DNA from 4 places in the Methylomonas defluvii genome. Region 2 is predicted to be linked to each of the others. Evidence: riboswitches for the same ligand, from Rfam matches in the RefSeq annotation. Region 2 holds a riboswitch; each other region holds the start of a gene.
What was found. A riboswitch is a leader RNA that binds a small molecule or an ion and turns the genes downstream of it on or off. The one in region 2 is predicted to bind cyclic di-GMP.
Positions count from the first base shown of each region.

Region 1 (3,680 bases), on a different contig from region 2:
GATCAACCTCAGCGAATCCTTAGTCAATGTTAGCGGCATAGTGGCGCGCAATACGCTCTACAGTCCGGTTATCGAAGGCACCTTAATTCGCGGTTTTCGTTCCGAACAACTGCTGGACGGCTTTACCCAGTACTACAACCCCGGTGACCGGGAAAGCACTATTAATATCGACAGAATCGAAGTGCTGAAGGGTTCTAACGCCTTGCTCTACAGCGGTGGCTCGGGCTCCCCGGTGGGCGGGGTGGTGAATCTGCTTGCCAAATTGCCGCAGGCCAAAGCCTTCGGCGAAGCGGGTTTTAGAATCGGCAGCCACAGCTTTTATCAGCCGTATTTCGATATCAATCAACCGCTAAACGCCAATATTTTGTTGCGCATGACCGGCGAATATACCAACGCCAGACATAACATCGACATAATCGAAACGCAGCGTTTTAACCTTAACCCGGCCCTGACGCTGACCGATAACGACCAAACCCGTTTGACGATCCAAGCCAAACTGTCGCGTTGGCAGCAACCGGAGTACCAGGGCTTGCCCGCCACCGGCAGCATCGCCGGCGATTTTGCTACCCGGCCCGACTTGTTCCCGGGGCCGGCCAATCTGCCCGATAGCCATTCGGATGCCGATGCGGTATGGGCGACGCTGGACCGGCAGCTCACCCGGAGCTGGCACTTAAACCTGAAGGCGCGCTATGCGCAGGCTAAATTCGACGAGAAAATTCAGACCTTGTTCGGAAGCGATGGCCTGATCGCGGACCGGCCTTTACTGCCGGTATCGAGCTGGGCATTGGTGAATGCCGAATTGTTTCAAGAACAGCATGAACGTAGCGTATTGGGCAATTTACAGGGCAAATTTAAGTTGGGTCCCAGCGAAAACAATCTTTTGTTGGGCGCTGATTACAGTCGTTTGCAAGATGCCGGCTTTATCGAGGGCGATTTCGGCGCCTTGGGTTTTGGTGTTGGTACGGTCGATTTGCGGGCACCGATATTTGACTCCCCTTATGCCGTACCCGGTCCTGGCCAGGAAAATCAGTTCATCGAAAACCTCACTTACGGCGCTTACCTGCAGTGGCAAAGCACGCTGTACCGGCGTTTGCATTGGCTGTCCGGTCTTAGGCTGGGCAAGGTTGGCATCGATTTTAATAATGCGCAAACCGGTGTGCACGAGACAACGGATACGCTGAAATGGTTGCCGCGCCTCGGCGGCGTGATCGATCTGAACGAGGAGGTTTCCTGGTTTGTTTCCTACAGCGAAGGCATGCGCGGCCAACCGTTTGTCAATTTCGTCGATACGCCGGCGCCGGAATTGTCGAATCATCTGGAAACCGGCTTGAAGTTCAATTTTGCGAATCAATTCAGCGGCCAACTGGCGCTGTACCAAATTGAGCGTAGCCAGGTCGCGGTCACCGACAGTAGCGATTTCCTGCGGCGTTCGGTCGCGGCAGGGCAGCAACGCTCGCGCGGTATCGAAATGGATTTGCTCTGGCAACCGGTCGAGGGCTTCAGCGTGCTGGCTAACTATGCGCATACCGACGCCCGCTTCATGGACGACAAAGCCGGGGTGGCTGCCGGCAATCGCTTGGCTCAAGTTCCGGAGGATGCCGGGCGGCTCTGGGCGCATTACCGTTTTCAGCAAGATGAGTTGCAAGGTTTTAGCTTGGGTTTCGGCGTGTACGCCCGCGCCGGCGCTTATTTATCCAATAACAATCGCTTTAAAACCGCCGGCTACCACAGCTTCGACGCGGCGTTGGCTTACGAAACCGGGCGTTTCCAATGGGCGGCCACGGTCAAGAATCTCAGCGATGAGGATTATTTTCAGCCCTATGGCTATTTCGAGGGCCGGGTGGCGCCGGCGCCCGGCCGCGCCGGGTTTCTGAGTTTTTCAATCAAATATTGATGCCGTCTTTAGCTATTTGCCACAGGAGTTTTTCAGGAGCACCTCACTCAGGGATTTAGAGTGATGTCGTAAGGACCGCGACAAACATGCCACATCCGCCGCGAGACGGAGCCGGAAAGCCACGGGTCTTGGAGATTAAGACAGCCGGGTTACCTGCAAGTTAAAGACCCATACTCCGGGTCGCAATTTGCGGATTAACTTTAACCGTACTATTAAGGAATAAAAAATGACAATCTTGCATTACAACCGCACTCAACTGGTAAGCGCCAGCCTGCTCGCCTTCAGCGCATTGGCCGCCGCTTTGGCGCCTGCTACTGCCAGCGCCGCACAAGTCACCGGTGATGCCACCATCACCATCAACAATGCGGCTTTTGCAGCGGCATCGGTCAATGTCGGCAGCGGGTATCCGAATGGCTGGATTGTCGCGAAACATTGGGGCGCCAGCGATAATTTATTGGGTATCACCGGTGCAACCACGGGCGGAACGACGCTATCGGCAACCGCCAGCACCGCGATGTCGTTTGCGGTTAATGCCAACACCACGACCAACAGCTATCCGGCTGCTGGTCCCTATGGCCGTACCGAACAAGCCACGACGATGGACGCCGGCAATACCTCGGTCGGTCAAATCGGTCTGAGTGGCGCCTGGTTGTTGACCAGCCAAGGCGGCAGCGGCATTTTGACGCCCTACGACTTTAGCCTGGTAAAAACCGGAAGCACCTGGAATATCAAAACCTACGATACCGGTTTTGGCTACCAAAATTTCTTGAAGCTGACCAACGTCTCCGAGTCGCTGAACGGCAATGGCGAATTACTACTGAGCGGCGACTTGCAATGGACCGGTTTGTGGGCCGGTTTGGTTGGCGCCAATACCAATGCCGTGGTCGGTACTTTTAGCCTGGCTCCCAGTACGGCGCCATCGGCGGTACCGGTACCGGCGGCGGTCTGGATGTTCGGCAGCGGGCTGCTGGGCTTGCTGGGTGCAAGTCGTAGAAAAGCCTCGGTCGCGGCTTAACGCGCAACATGGGCTTGGAGCGGTCGGCAAGATTCGCTTCGGGCCCGGACTTTCGGCAACAAATTCCTCTTCGTGCCTGCATGCCGCCGACTACGGCCGCTTGTGTATTCAGGCAGGGAGAGGGCTTATTCTGACCATCCGCTGATAGGGATTTTATGAAGATCAACAAAAACTGTGGCTATCCCGCTTTGGTCGTGCGGGCGATGCTAGCCATCGGTATGGGAATTGCCTCAGCAAGCGCTGAGGCCACGCTATTGAATGCACCTTCCGGCGGTACGTTTACGATGAACCTGGACCGGAATGCGCTGGGGGCTATTACTTGTCGACGTTTTGGAGTACGGCAACGTCCAATGCTGATAATCCGGCCAATACCGGCGACCATTTGCTTAGCCAACTCAATACCACCGAGATTTCCGGACTCAATCAGGTGTTTGAGTTGACGGCTATCGGTAACGATCCTAGTCCGCAAGCCAGCCAGCGTTACGTCAAAGCCACATCAGCCGATTTTGCCATCGATACCATCACGCTGGCCGGCGTGGCCGGGGCACAAGTGGGCATGACAGGCGTGCAGGGTTTTTATGCGCCGAACTGGCCGCCGACTGGAGCCGGCTTGGTCAACGGCGATTTTTCGCTACGCTACGATGCCGACCGGCAAACTTTGGGCCGCACCGGCTGGTACCTAGCCAATAACATTTATTTCACGATGGCGGTGTACGACTTAAACAACCTAAGCCTGAGCTTTAGCAACGCCGGAAACTGGCAGTTGAGTGG
Region 1 is NZ_JAXARY010000011.1:124,723-128,402, forward strand. Features, by position in the region: gene QLH52_RS13315 (TonB-dependent siderophore receptor) at 1-1,894, shown strand, start outside; cyclic di-GMP riboswitch class I at 1,973-2,051, shown strand; gene QLH52_RS13320 (hypothetical protein) at 2,121-2,909, shown strand; gene QLH52_RS13325 (hypothetical protein) at 3,229-3,680, shown strand, end outside.
Region 1: another riboswitch for cyclic di-GMP. It lies ahead of QLH52_RS13320 (hypothetical protein); the one in region 2 lies ahead of QLH52_RS22255 (hypothetical protein).

Region 2 (3,680 bases):
CTGAGAAATGGTTGGTTGGCAACAAATACGGCCAAAACGCCCGCATCAGCGGGCTCAAGCTATAAAAAAGGCCGATAAACCACACAGCGTAATTTATCGGCCATCCTTATTCCTTTGGCGAAGTCCCTCGCCAAGCTTCCTTTTTTTATAGGAACATCGGCTTATGTGCTGGGTGTTGGCTTACGCTTTAGCGTTGCGTTTGCCTCTGCCTATAAAGCCGGCCAGTGCCGTGCCGAACAGCCAGACAGCGGAGGGTACTGGCACCGCCGCCGGTGTGTAGGTAGAAGGGGCGGCCGACGCGGAAATGTTCAAAGAGATGCCGGCACTGCTTCCGAGGACGTCTGCACCGCCGACGAACACGGCATACCAGCCAGCTTGCAAGTCGTTCAGTGTCAAGGTCGCGAATCTTTTGGTGTTGGCAAAAGCAGGGTTGCCGGTGACGCCTATAGTGCCGGATACGCCGGTTTCATACAGATTGTCGATACTGACATCGTGGGCGCCGGAGTCGATGACGCCGCCGAAAGAGTTAACGTAGTTTTTGCTTGAGGAACTGACGTAGCCCAGGGTTTCGACAATGCCGTCCGCGCCGGTTGCCCACATAATGCCTGGATCGCCGGCTTGGCCGACCGAGTTAAATTTGTGAATTTGGCCGGTTAGCTCAGCCGGTGTATCGACGCCGACCGTTTCACCCGAATAAGCCACATTGGTTCTGAAAATTGAAAAGGCCGGAAAGTTTGCGGCGGACGAACGCGCGTCGACAGTCACGGATTGGGCTGATGAGCTCAAATAGAAGTTGGTAAATGCACCTTGCATGCCCCAACCATCATTGGACAGAGACGGATTGCCCGCGAAGCCCAAATTGCTGGAATTAAAACTAGGGTTTGAGATGCTGGTGCCCAGCTCGAGAGTGTTATCGGCGCCTGACCAAGCCGCCGTCGCAGGTTGAGCAACGGCAAGGGTTAGCGCGGCGGACGATAGGGTGATTTTAAAAATAGTTTGTAAATCGATGTTCATTTTTGAGTGTCTCCAATATCTACCACATCGTTGTTTACGATTGTGGTAGATTTAAGTTGCTGTTTAATTTGGATTTGTCTGAGTATTTCGGGCCTGGCAGCCAAAAGATAGACATCTCCAAAGGGTTTAGACATGCATTGCGAGGGGTGAGTCGACAGCTGATGTCGGCTGACCTTTTCGCTCTTGTTTGCCGGGGTTACGCGGTGCGGCGTTTGCCTAATACACTGAATCCCATTAATGCAGAACCGAACAACCAAACGGCCCCTGGCACCGGCACTGCGCTAACACCCTCGCCGGTGATGGTCAAAGGCAGGCTGGCTCCGGTGACGTAGTCGGTGGCGGTCAGGGTAATTTGATAATCGAAATGATCCTGACCGGTGGCGCCCGTTATCGGGTTGACGCCGGTCGCACCGGTGATGGTGTCGCCCTTGTTGAAGCCCAGCACAGCTTCTTCGATGGTTAGAGAGTAATCGCCAAAAGCAATAATGTAATTGCCCACGTCCAATGCAGTAGCCAGGTAGGAGTCTCGGCTCAACAAGCTGCCATCGGCCCATCCGCCGGTATTGCCGGGTATGGTGTAAGCTGGGCTGTCGTCGCCGCTGACGATTTCGGTAGTCAGTGAGACTGTGTCCTGAAAAATGCGGAATTGGCTATCTGCCAGTGTCAGTTCGCCGTCGCCGTTTATATCGACATACGCGCCGGGATGCGCGCCCCAGCCCGCTGCGTAGCCTTCATTCGCCAGGACATCGATTATCACATTGGCAGCTGATGACAAGGAGAACGAGTAGAAATCGATTGTGGTGCCGGCGCCGTGAACCGGGTCGACGGTTTTATAGATGGTGCCGTTTACGGTCTCGGCTTGTACATTGCCGAGGCCTAAAAGTGAAATAGCAAGTGTTGCAGCGACCTTTTTCAAGGCAGGCGCATGTTTCGTGTTAACAGACATATTTCAATTCCTTTCATAGTAAGACGAAGATTTTTACCGGTAGGTTTTACCGGCGACATTCAATGTTTCGCAATTCCCTTTGCGAGTCGTTGCCTAACGCACCTGCGCCGGATGCCGCGATGTCAGCCTCTTACTTTCCGGTCCTTTGCGTACGGTAAGTGCTGGGCCGATGGCTTCCCGCGCAATTTGAACAGCCTTAAAACCGCTATGTATTTCAATATTCCTGAATTGATCACGCTACGCTATGGTTGCGAGAGAGACCGTCCAAAGAGTTTTAAATACCGGGCTTGCTTGCGTAGTGAGTTAAACAACGGGTTTAGCTAATCAGGTGATACAACAAACTATTCCTGACCAGTGAGCGAGCGCTATGGGTAGTTGTCGGTGTATGAATCTCGACCGGCTAGACCCTTCTCTTACCCGCTCATAAGAGGCAGCTCGACTATCTGAATCAGATCCGCAGCTTTCCGGCCCCGCCTTGCGACGAGTGTGGCGACTTGGTGGCTGCGCCCAGGTGGGTGCAGCACTATTTATAAAGCAAAACATGCGCCAAAATATATTTGAGCAAGGGTTGCTAGTGTTTTTCTATGGTTATGTTCATATAAAACAATGCGATAGGCTGTTTTGTTTGATAGGGTGGAGTAGTAATAAGTGTGGCGGTTTTCTGGGGTTTTAGATGGCTATAACGCTATGCAGAGTGTGTTATTTCGCGTATTGTGGGTTATATCCCTTATTTTTTTTAAGAGATTATGGCGGCAGCTTTGAGTTTGCGCCGTAAGGGTAAAAGTCATCAGTTTGGGTAGTGATATACCAAGCTGGGTGCTTAAAAATCAGGGTGCTGGAACGAACTCCGAAATAATAATCCAACATTCTCATGCGTATCATGACTTCGTCGGCAATCGACGACCGGCCTCGCCAGAGCTTTAGTCATCTGTCAATTGTCGATGAAAATCACTCAGCCCCAGAAAAAGGTTGATTCCTCTAATCGCCTTTGCCATCAGGTGGAGAAGGCTTTTTTGCATTTAAGGCGATGGCATGGCATAGCTACTGGTTAAGCTAAAAACATCGCTTGGTTCTTGGTAGCCTTGTAGTTACGCGGTATTGCGCTTTGGGCGGCTGTGTTATGACGACACTATCCAATATTTCCAACACAAAATTTTCAAACTTAAATTAAGATGCCCGACACTTTCACCGAGGATACATATGAATAAAACCGATGCCATTTTGAACAAGGGTCAGAAGCTCTATGAAGACGATGCCTACATTTTGTTGTGGACGAAATTTTTTGGCCTGAGCCTGCTGGCGCTGACCTCTTACTATGTCTACGATAAACAAAAGCAGCGTCTGATCAAGCTCATGAGTAGAGAAAAAACCTATCTGATGAGCATCAGTTACTACCTCACCCACGATTATGGTTTTACCCCGACAATGGTGTTGGAAGGTATCAGTTTATTTAAGGATATTTCGGCGGCAATTGCCGACAGAGGCGGCGAGACCTGGAAGACCTTCTTTGCGGAAACCGCCAAAGATAAAGCCAGGACGTATGCGGTCCGGGGCATCCGTAAGGATAAAAAAGCCAAGGCTTGAGTTTCCACACCTTATGCATTTTGTGCTAGGAGGCCGTCAATAAGTCGCGGACAAAACCCTAATCAGTTTTTAACTGCTCGAGCGGCAATCTCTTTATAGGAATAGTCAGTGCAGGAATCATCCACTAAAAAACGCA
Region 2 is NZ_JAXARY010000030.1:23,574-27,253, forward strand. Features, by position in the region: gene QLH52_RS22250 (hypothetical protein) at 181-1,014, opposite strand; gene QLH52_RS22255 (hypothetical protein) at 1,211-1,960, opposite strand; cyclic di-GMP riboswitch class I at 2,387-2,461, opposite strand; partial or broken gene QLH52_RS22260 (IS5/IS1182 family transposase) at 2,944-3,048, shown strand; gene QLH52_RS22265 (hypothetical protein) at 3,161-3,544, shown strand.

Region 3 (3,680 bases), on a different contig from region 2:
GTAGGCCGCTGGCAACAGTGGCTGCCAGCGGCCATTATTTTGGCGGTGGCCTTGGCGGTGCAGAGCTACGCCTTATTGCACACCTACTGGCAACAGCAAGCCGAGCTGAGCGAGTGGGAAGCTAAAACCCAAGCCTTGTTCAAACAGACCTTTCCCGAGGTTAAGCGCATCGTCAATGTCAAAGCCCAAGCCGAGCAACAATTGGCGCAGCTCAGAAAACAACACGATGTCATCGGTAGCGGTTTCATGCGCTTGTTTTACCGGTCAGGCTTGGTATTAAAAGACACGCCGGCTGTGCATTTGAAAAAACTCAATTTTCTGAACGGAGGTTTGCAGTTGCATGTGGTTGCCGAAGACATCGGCCAGCTGGAGCAATTTAAACAGCAGTTGCAAAGCAGCATGCAGGTCAAAATTCAATCGGCCGACAGCGGCGCAAACGGCGTGGAGGCGCAACTTGAGATTCGCGAAAAATGACTTAACCCAGCGTTTTGCTGAACTATCACCCAGAGAGCGAGTGCTGGGGCTGGGCGGTTTATTGGTCGTACTGGTGTATGGCGCATACCTGCTGTTTTACCAACCAATTGCTGAACAAAGCCGCTTGCTGACGCTAAAAATCCAGGCGCAAAGGCAAATCTATAGCTATTTACAACAAGTCGGCAACGAAGCGGCGGCTTTGCGGCAACAAGCCGCGGTTGATACGCCGGCAGTGGATGGCGGTAATCAATCGCCGCTGGCGTTAGTCGATTTCAGCAGCCAACAGCTGGATATAAAACCGGCGATCAAACATCTGTCACCGGAAGGCGAGGACAAAGTCAGCGTCTGGCTGGAAAATCTGGCCTTCGACCGACTGATGTCATGGTTGACAATTTTGGAAACCAAACACCGCTTGCAAGTGCTGCAAATCGATGTGGAAAAACCGGCCGATGCGGACGGTATCGTTAACGCCAAAGTCTTGTTGGGCGTTGTTTAGCCCGCCTTCATATTAGCCTGGCCTTTAACGTCCGTCGCTCCCGCGCAGGCGGGAGCCCAGTGTTCCCAATCGATTGGTGAAGCGGTCGCAAGGCGTTTGCTTGTCGGGGAATGCCGTGTTCAGCGCACGCAGAGTTCGAAGCTTGCCATCCATGGCACCGGACGCCCTTATCCCGGCGGCATGACGGACTTTTTGGGTTTAACTAACTTGCTCAATAGTCAGCAAGGCCCTTGCCGTCGAGAGCTAGCGGCCACTAATACCTAGGCTACACCGAAAATAGTTTATTTGATTCCCGCATTCCCAGCTTCTCCCGGAGGAAAAGGGGTTTCTTCCTTAACTGAATCGCACTGATGCGACCCCCGCAAATAGAATCTTAGATTTCATCACTCCCTCCCGCCCGGTCATCCGCTGAATTTTCGTGTTAGCGGCCGGCTTTGTAATACAGATGTATTACATGTCACGTTAATTTAACAATGCTGTAACCGAAACGCCGCTATTGCTCTGGAATAATTCGCGCCAAGTTGAGGGGTTGAGGAACGGCCGTTCAGCAAAGATTCGGGAGCAACTAGGGAACATGGACGGCACGAACAAGGAGCGGCGAAGGAAGAGGATAGGGAGGAGGCTAGGCGGAACATGGTAGCGGGGGCAACAAAGCGGCGCTGTCAGGATGTTAGATGGTGTCGAGTGCAATCTAAAGCGTGTAAAAGCCAAACTCGTTGTGAAGCGGGGACGGAAAGTCACGGGTCTTGCAGGTCAAGACGGCTGGGCTGTCACCTTATGTCATTAATCGAAATTTAAACATGAGGTTTTAAAAATGAAATTGTCTAAAAAATTGTTGGCAGTTGCAGTATTGGCAGCGGCCGCTTCAGGCGCCGCGGAAGCGCGTATCCAAGCTATCGGCGATGCAACAGCAGACGGTAGTGAGTTTTTGTTTAACCTGGTTAACTACACAGCACAAAACTCTTACACGCTGGATTTGGGCATCACTGTTGAACAATTTTTGGCTAATCCTAGCCAACCATTGTCATTCACACTGAGCGACAACAACTTCCAATCGTTCGCTGCTGCTTACACTGCCGGCAACAACGTTGCCTGGGGTGTTTCTGGTGGTCATGGTGTATTGAATGAATTGACCGACTTAGCTAAATTTGGTTTTTACACCACTTCTGTAGTGCCTTCACCATCCAGCATCGACGCGAACGCTCCAGACATTAGCAACACGATGGGTAAATGGAATGATTTGGTCAGCTATATCCAAACTCAAGATGCTAACAGCAACAACTTGAGTACCTTCAAAACTGTCGGCCAGCAAGGATACACAGCTGTTTACGGTAACGATTTCCAAACTGCCTTGCCATTTACCGCGCAAGGTCAGTTAGGCACAGCATTGTCTTTTGTTCGCGAAAGAGCCAATGCCGATGACTTCGACACCGGCGAATTAGTCACTTTCCCAGGCGTATGGAATTTCGCAATCAACGGCAACGTCGGTTCTTTGACCTATACCGCTGCGCCTGCTGCTGTGCCACTACCTGCTGCGGTTTGGATGTTCGGCGCCGGTCTGATGGGTGTACTGCGCGCCACTCGTCGTAAATCGCTGGCGGTTTAATTCCGTAAGCGGCTTGAGCCGGCCGGATTCTGTTTTGCTGGTTCCCCCTTCATGAACGGGTCGGCTCACACTTTAAATTTAATCCATTGAGAGATATACAATGAAAAAGCAATTATTGTCTGCTGCTATCGCAGTGGCTTCTCTGGCAGGTTTTTCGCAAGGCGCATCCGCGCATGCGCCAAGCGTTACGCCGGATATCGAAATCTTCATGTCCGGCGCTAGCGCGCAAGACAAAGCCCTGGCTGCCTTGTTTGTGAACTTGTGCGACGCCGGTACTTTGGATGTATTTAAAGATAACGGTACAGCGGGTTCCGAAGGTAAAAACCATAGTGCTTATTTCTGCACACTGAACTCTACTAACGTACCCGGCCTGACCGTCAACGGTTCTGCGGCAACCACGGCTAAAGTCCTGTTCCACAAACGTTCTGCCGGCGGTTCTGCGCAAGGCGTTAACCCGCTGATCGACGGCGTGGCGATTGCGGCGATGCGTATCGACAACGGTAACTGCACGCAACAAGGCGCGACCAACACTTGGTTTTGCAACGCCAGCGGCGCTAACCTGACCAACGTGCTGTCCGATGCCGGTATTTCCGATGTTGAGCCAAAATTGTTTGTTGGCCCAAACAAACCTTCAAACGCTTCTGCGGTTGATCCAGTGGCTGCCGACGCGGCTCTGAACGTGGTGCCTGCGGCGGCCTTGGTATTTGGCGTGCCGGTTTCCGATAACTTGTATGTGGCTTTACAAAGAGCGCAAAACCTGTTGGCCGGTTTTGGCGGCAGCTGCGCACCGGGCGATTACACCGAAGCTTGTATGCCTAGCTTGAGCAAACAACAAGTGGCTGAGTTGATCTCCGGTCAAATCAAAAGATGGTCCGAGTTTAAAGTAAACGGCACGGCCTTAACCAGCTTGACTGCCGGTTTGACTTACACCGATTCCGACGGCACTGTCAGAAACGTAACCCCTAACGATACTAAAGTGCATTTTTGCAAACGTATCGACGGTTCCGGTACCGGCGCGCAACAGTACGTTAAATTCCTAAACAACCCTTGCAGCACGGCCGGTTTGAATCCTGACTGGGTAGGTTCTTCTTTGGCCGGTCCTGT
Region 3 is NZ_JAXARY010000021.1:13,753-17,432, forward strand. Features, by position in the region: gene gspL (type II secretion system protein GspL) at 1-474, shown strand, start outside; gene QLH52_RS19150 (type II secretion system protein M) at 455-970, shown strand; cyclic di-GMP riboswitch class I at 1,667-1,745, shown strand; gene QLH52_RS19155 (hypothetical protein) at 1,785-2,576, shown strand; gene QLH52_RS19160 (hypothetical protein) at 2,677-3,680, shown strand, end outside.
Region 3: another riboswitch for cyclic di-GMP. It lies ahead of QLH52_RS19155 (hypothetical protein); the one in region 2 lies ahead of QLH52_RS22255 (hypothetical protein).

Region 4 (3,680 bases), on a different contig from region 2:
TGCTACCCGCGGTATCCCAGCCGCTCCACAAACCAAAAGCCGGGCGCAGATTGGAGCCGTCCGACGATACGGTGATGGTCACTTCCGCATCGGCATGCAATTCAAACAAACCGTAATCGGCGGTATGCCCCCAGTTTGTCGCGCCGTCTTTATAAGCTTTGGCGCCCATGCCTATGCCGTGGCCGCTGGCGGTTTGCGAGTTGGCAACGCCGCCGTCATTGTGGATCATCGCTACCCAGGTGGCGGGCAAATTGCCAATATATCCTGGATCGCCGGCCGACCATGGGCCTGCGGCAGAACCGTCCGGTAAGGGATCTCCGGAAGCCAAATTGTAGGTTACGTGAGCGCTAGCCATGCCGCTGATCGACATTAACGCGCCCATGGCGCCGGCTAATGCTAGTTTCTTAAAGGTTAAGTTTGCTGTCATTTTGGATCTCTATTGAATCAAATATATGAGCTAAAGCCTGTTGTTAAACAGCGCTTGGTGAGGGGATTGCCGTAGTTTGGCGGCAATCCCGCTGGGTAATTAAGCCGCTAGTGCTTGTTTGCGGCGGCCGAAACCGATCAAGCCGGCCATCGCGCTGCCGAACAGCCAGACTGCGCCTGGAACAGGCACTGCCGAAGTGGTAACCAGTACGTCGTAGGTCACGCCATCGAGCGCGCCGCCACCGTGCGCGCCGACCACCAAGGTATAAAAGCCATTGGTGTGCAGCCCGGGTGTGCCTGTGGCATTCCACTCGGCTTGGTCGAACACAAACGAGTAGAACAAGGTGTCGGAAGTGCTGCTCATGCTGGCTGTCCAGATAGCTTCGCCCAAGCTTGAGCCTTGCAGGCCCGTTTCGCCGATTGTGGCAGCCGCGTTACGGTCAGATGTGGAACTGCTGTCCACATTGCGATACAGGGCCACGTCCAATAAGCCGTTAAATTGGCTGTAATCGGCGTCGTTTTTCACCGTAATGGTGGTTTTGATATTGCCCGCGCTGGCGCAGTTAGCGCTTGCTGTGTTTGCGCCGCAGCTAATATGAATCAAGCCGTAGTCCAGTCCCAGGCCGGTTGAAGCTGAATTGCCTGCTACCGCCAAGTAAGGATGGTCGCCATCAGCCGGTAGGTCGGCCATGATGGTGCCCCAGGTGGCGGCGTTGGTGCCGCCGTTTTTGTCCGAGTAAGCTTTCCACAAGCTACCGATAGTGTTGGTGCCGAAGCTAGGGTTTGAGTTAATAAGATTTGCTGTCAGTGCGCCATCGTTGTCTGTAGCGCTGGAGCCGGTATGTAATTCGCGTTTGGTGAAACCTGTAGCTGTTGTATGCTGACCTGAATACCACATATAGGGCAGGTTGCCTGCTACTTCTGTGGCTGTCTCAGCCGCGGTACCTGTGCCCGGAATTAAGGTGTTCGCGTTTAAGTCGCCGACTGTATAAACGTTGGTACCGTTGGCGACTCTATTGGTGCCGTTGGAGTTTGCAGATACACCGTCTGTACCGTTGATGCTGTTGGCGATGCCGAAGCCGATGGCGGAGTTACCGGAGGCTACTGTGCCCGCGCCGGTCAGGTTGTAGTAAGAGTGCGCGAACGCTTGGCTGGAAACAGCCGCCAGGCCAGTTGTCAAAATAGCTGCTATAGCCGTTTTATGAAAGATCATGATCGTCCTCTTTTGTTATTGGAATTAAAGGTAACAGCGAAACTGACAAAACTTGACCAACAGCAGCGAGCCAAACTTTGCCCTCGCCCATGGCGCGCATGGGGGCAATCCGGCCTTCTTTAAATCGTTTTTTAAGAACCGTGATTTTCCGGCCCCGCCTCACGACGGGTGTGGCAATGCTTGCTTTCAGAGATTTGCTCATTCCGCCAGCGGCAGACATGGCAGGGATAGAGACCTACTAACCGCTTTTCGGAAAGCAAACCACGAAGCAAGTACACTAGTTACAGCGAATAGCGGGCCAACTTAATAAAATATATAAATATCATTGTATTGCTGCTTATTTTTCCTGGGATGGCATGAGTGAGCGGCTGGCGAAATTCAGCGAAATAGCGCATGCGCTTATTTTAAATAACACAGTTCAATTGTTGGGAGATAATCCCCGCTTGGTGGTGAAGTTTGTTTTGGTGGATTTGATCAGGAATTTCTTTATTTTCTAGTCGTTTATTGTTAGGTTGTTGCGCCGCTAATTGGGTTGGCACGAGATTTTTCTGTGGAGAGATGTATGCAAAAAACCGATAAAACCCCGCTGTGGGTGTTCCTGGCCCTGTCGAGTATAGAAACCCGCAAAGGCGCGTTACTGTTGATCTGGAGTAGTATTGTTTTTACTCTTTACTGTGTGCCTTGGCCGCTCTATTTCGATGGCAACGGTTGGGTTGCCAAATTATTTTTGATCGACGATTGGGAATGGTTTGCGATGATGCTGCCTATGACGTTTTGGTACTGGCTGAGCATGAGGTGGGTGGATAAAAACGGCGGCTGGCGTTTGGCTGGTGCGTGATATGCCGCACTATTTTTTGGGAGGGCATGATTCGTCAGATCGTGACGCTTGTTCCTAAAAGATCAGCTCGTAGATTATCTTTCGATCTTGTAAGCGACTAGCCTAATTCCTTATTTGCCATGGCATGTAGCGGTTGGAGTGAAGGTTGCTATCAAAAATCGATTGAATACTTAGGTGGCCGCCATCCAGGTTTGGTCGGCTTTCCACCTTCTTAAGCAAGCGGCGGTCGTATATCGCTGCGATGCTTTCTTCAATTTAGTGTTGTTTCTATGCTTTCACACATTCTGCCCAAAGCCGAAATATCCATTCGCGAAAACCTGCGTTGGTTATACATTCTTAGAAATTTGATGCTGTTTGCCGTTACGGTGGCGGTGTTTATTGCAGTGAACGGCCTGGGTATTAATTTGCCGCAAAACCAGCTGTGGCTGGCGATTTTTGCGATTTCCATACTTAATCTTTACACCTGGCTACGGCTGAGGACGCCGGAAGAAGTTACCGAGCACGAGATTTTTTCGCAAATATGCATGGATGTACTGGCGTTGGCCTATTTACTTTATTTGACCGGCGGCGCGTCAAACCCGATCATTTGGGTGTTTCTGCTGCCTTTGATTGTAACTGCCATCATGCTGCCGCAGGCTTATGCCTGGAATATGGTGATCATTACCTCCTGCGTGTATACGGTGCTGATTGCCTACAACGTACCCTTGCCGGCTGTCGAGCCGCACATGGCCCATCCGGCGATGACGGAGATGACGCCGGAAATGAGCCTGCAAATGCATTTGATGAACGACAGGCGTTATTTCAATCTGCATGTATTCGGTATGTGGTTTGGTTTTGTGTTTAGCGCCGGCTTAGTCGCCTTTTTTGTGGTCGAACTGTCCAAGACCTTGAAAGAGCGGGAGCGTAATTTAGCGGATGCCCGCGAGAGTGCGCTACGCGACGAGCGCGTGGTGTCCCTGGGCACCTTGGCGGCCAGCGCCGCGCATGATATGGGTACGCCGCTGGGCACGATCGCCATTTTGACGCATGAGATGGCGGAAGAGCTGTCGGCACATCGCTATCCGGAACTGCATCAAAAACTGATGATTGTGCAGCAGCAGATTGATCGCTGCAAACAAGCTTTGTCGGTGATGTCGGCCTCCGCCGGCGAGATGCGGGCGGAATCCGGCAAGGTGATGCTGGTGAGCGAATATATCGATGAAG
Region 4 is NZ_JAXARY010000013.1:31,536-35,215, reverse strand. Features, by position in the region: gene QLH52_RS14410 (hypothetical protein) at 1-427, opposite strand, end outside; gene QLH52_RS14405 (hypothetical protein) at 527-1,639, opposite strand; cyclic di-GMP riboswitch class I at 1,740-1,824, opposite strand; gene QLH52_RS14400 (hypothetical protein) at 2,202-2,477, shown strand; gene QLH52_RS14395 (ATP-binding protein) at 2,747-3,680, shown strand, end outside.
Region 4: another riboswitch for cyclic di-GMP. It lies ahead of QLH52_RS14405 (hypothetical protein); the one in region 2 lies ahead of QLH52_RS22255 (hypothetical protein).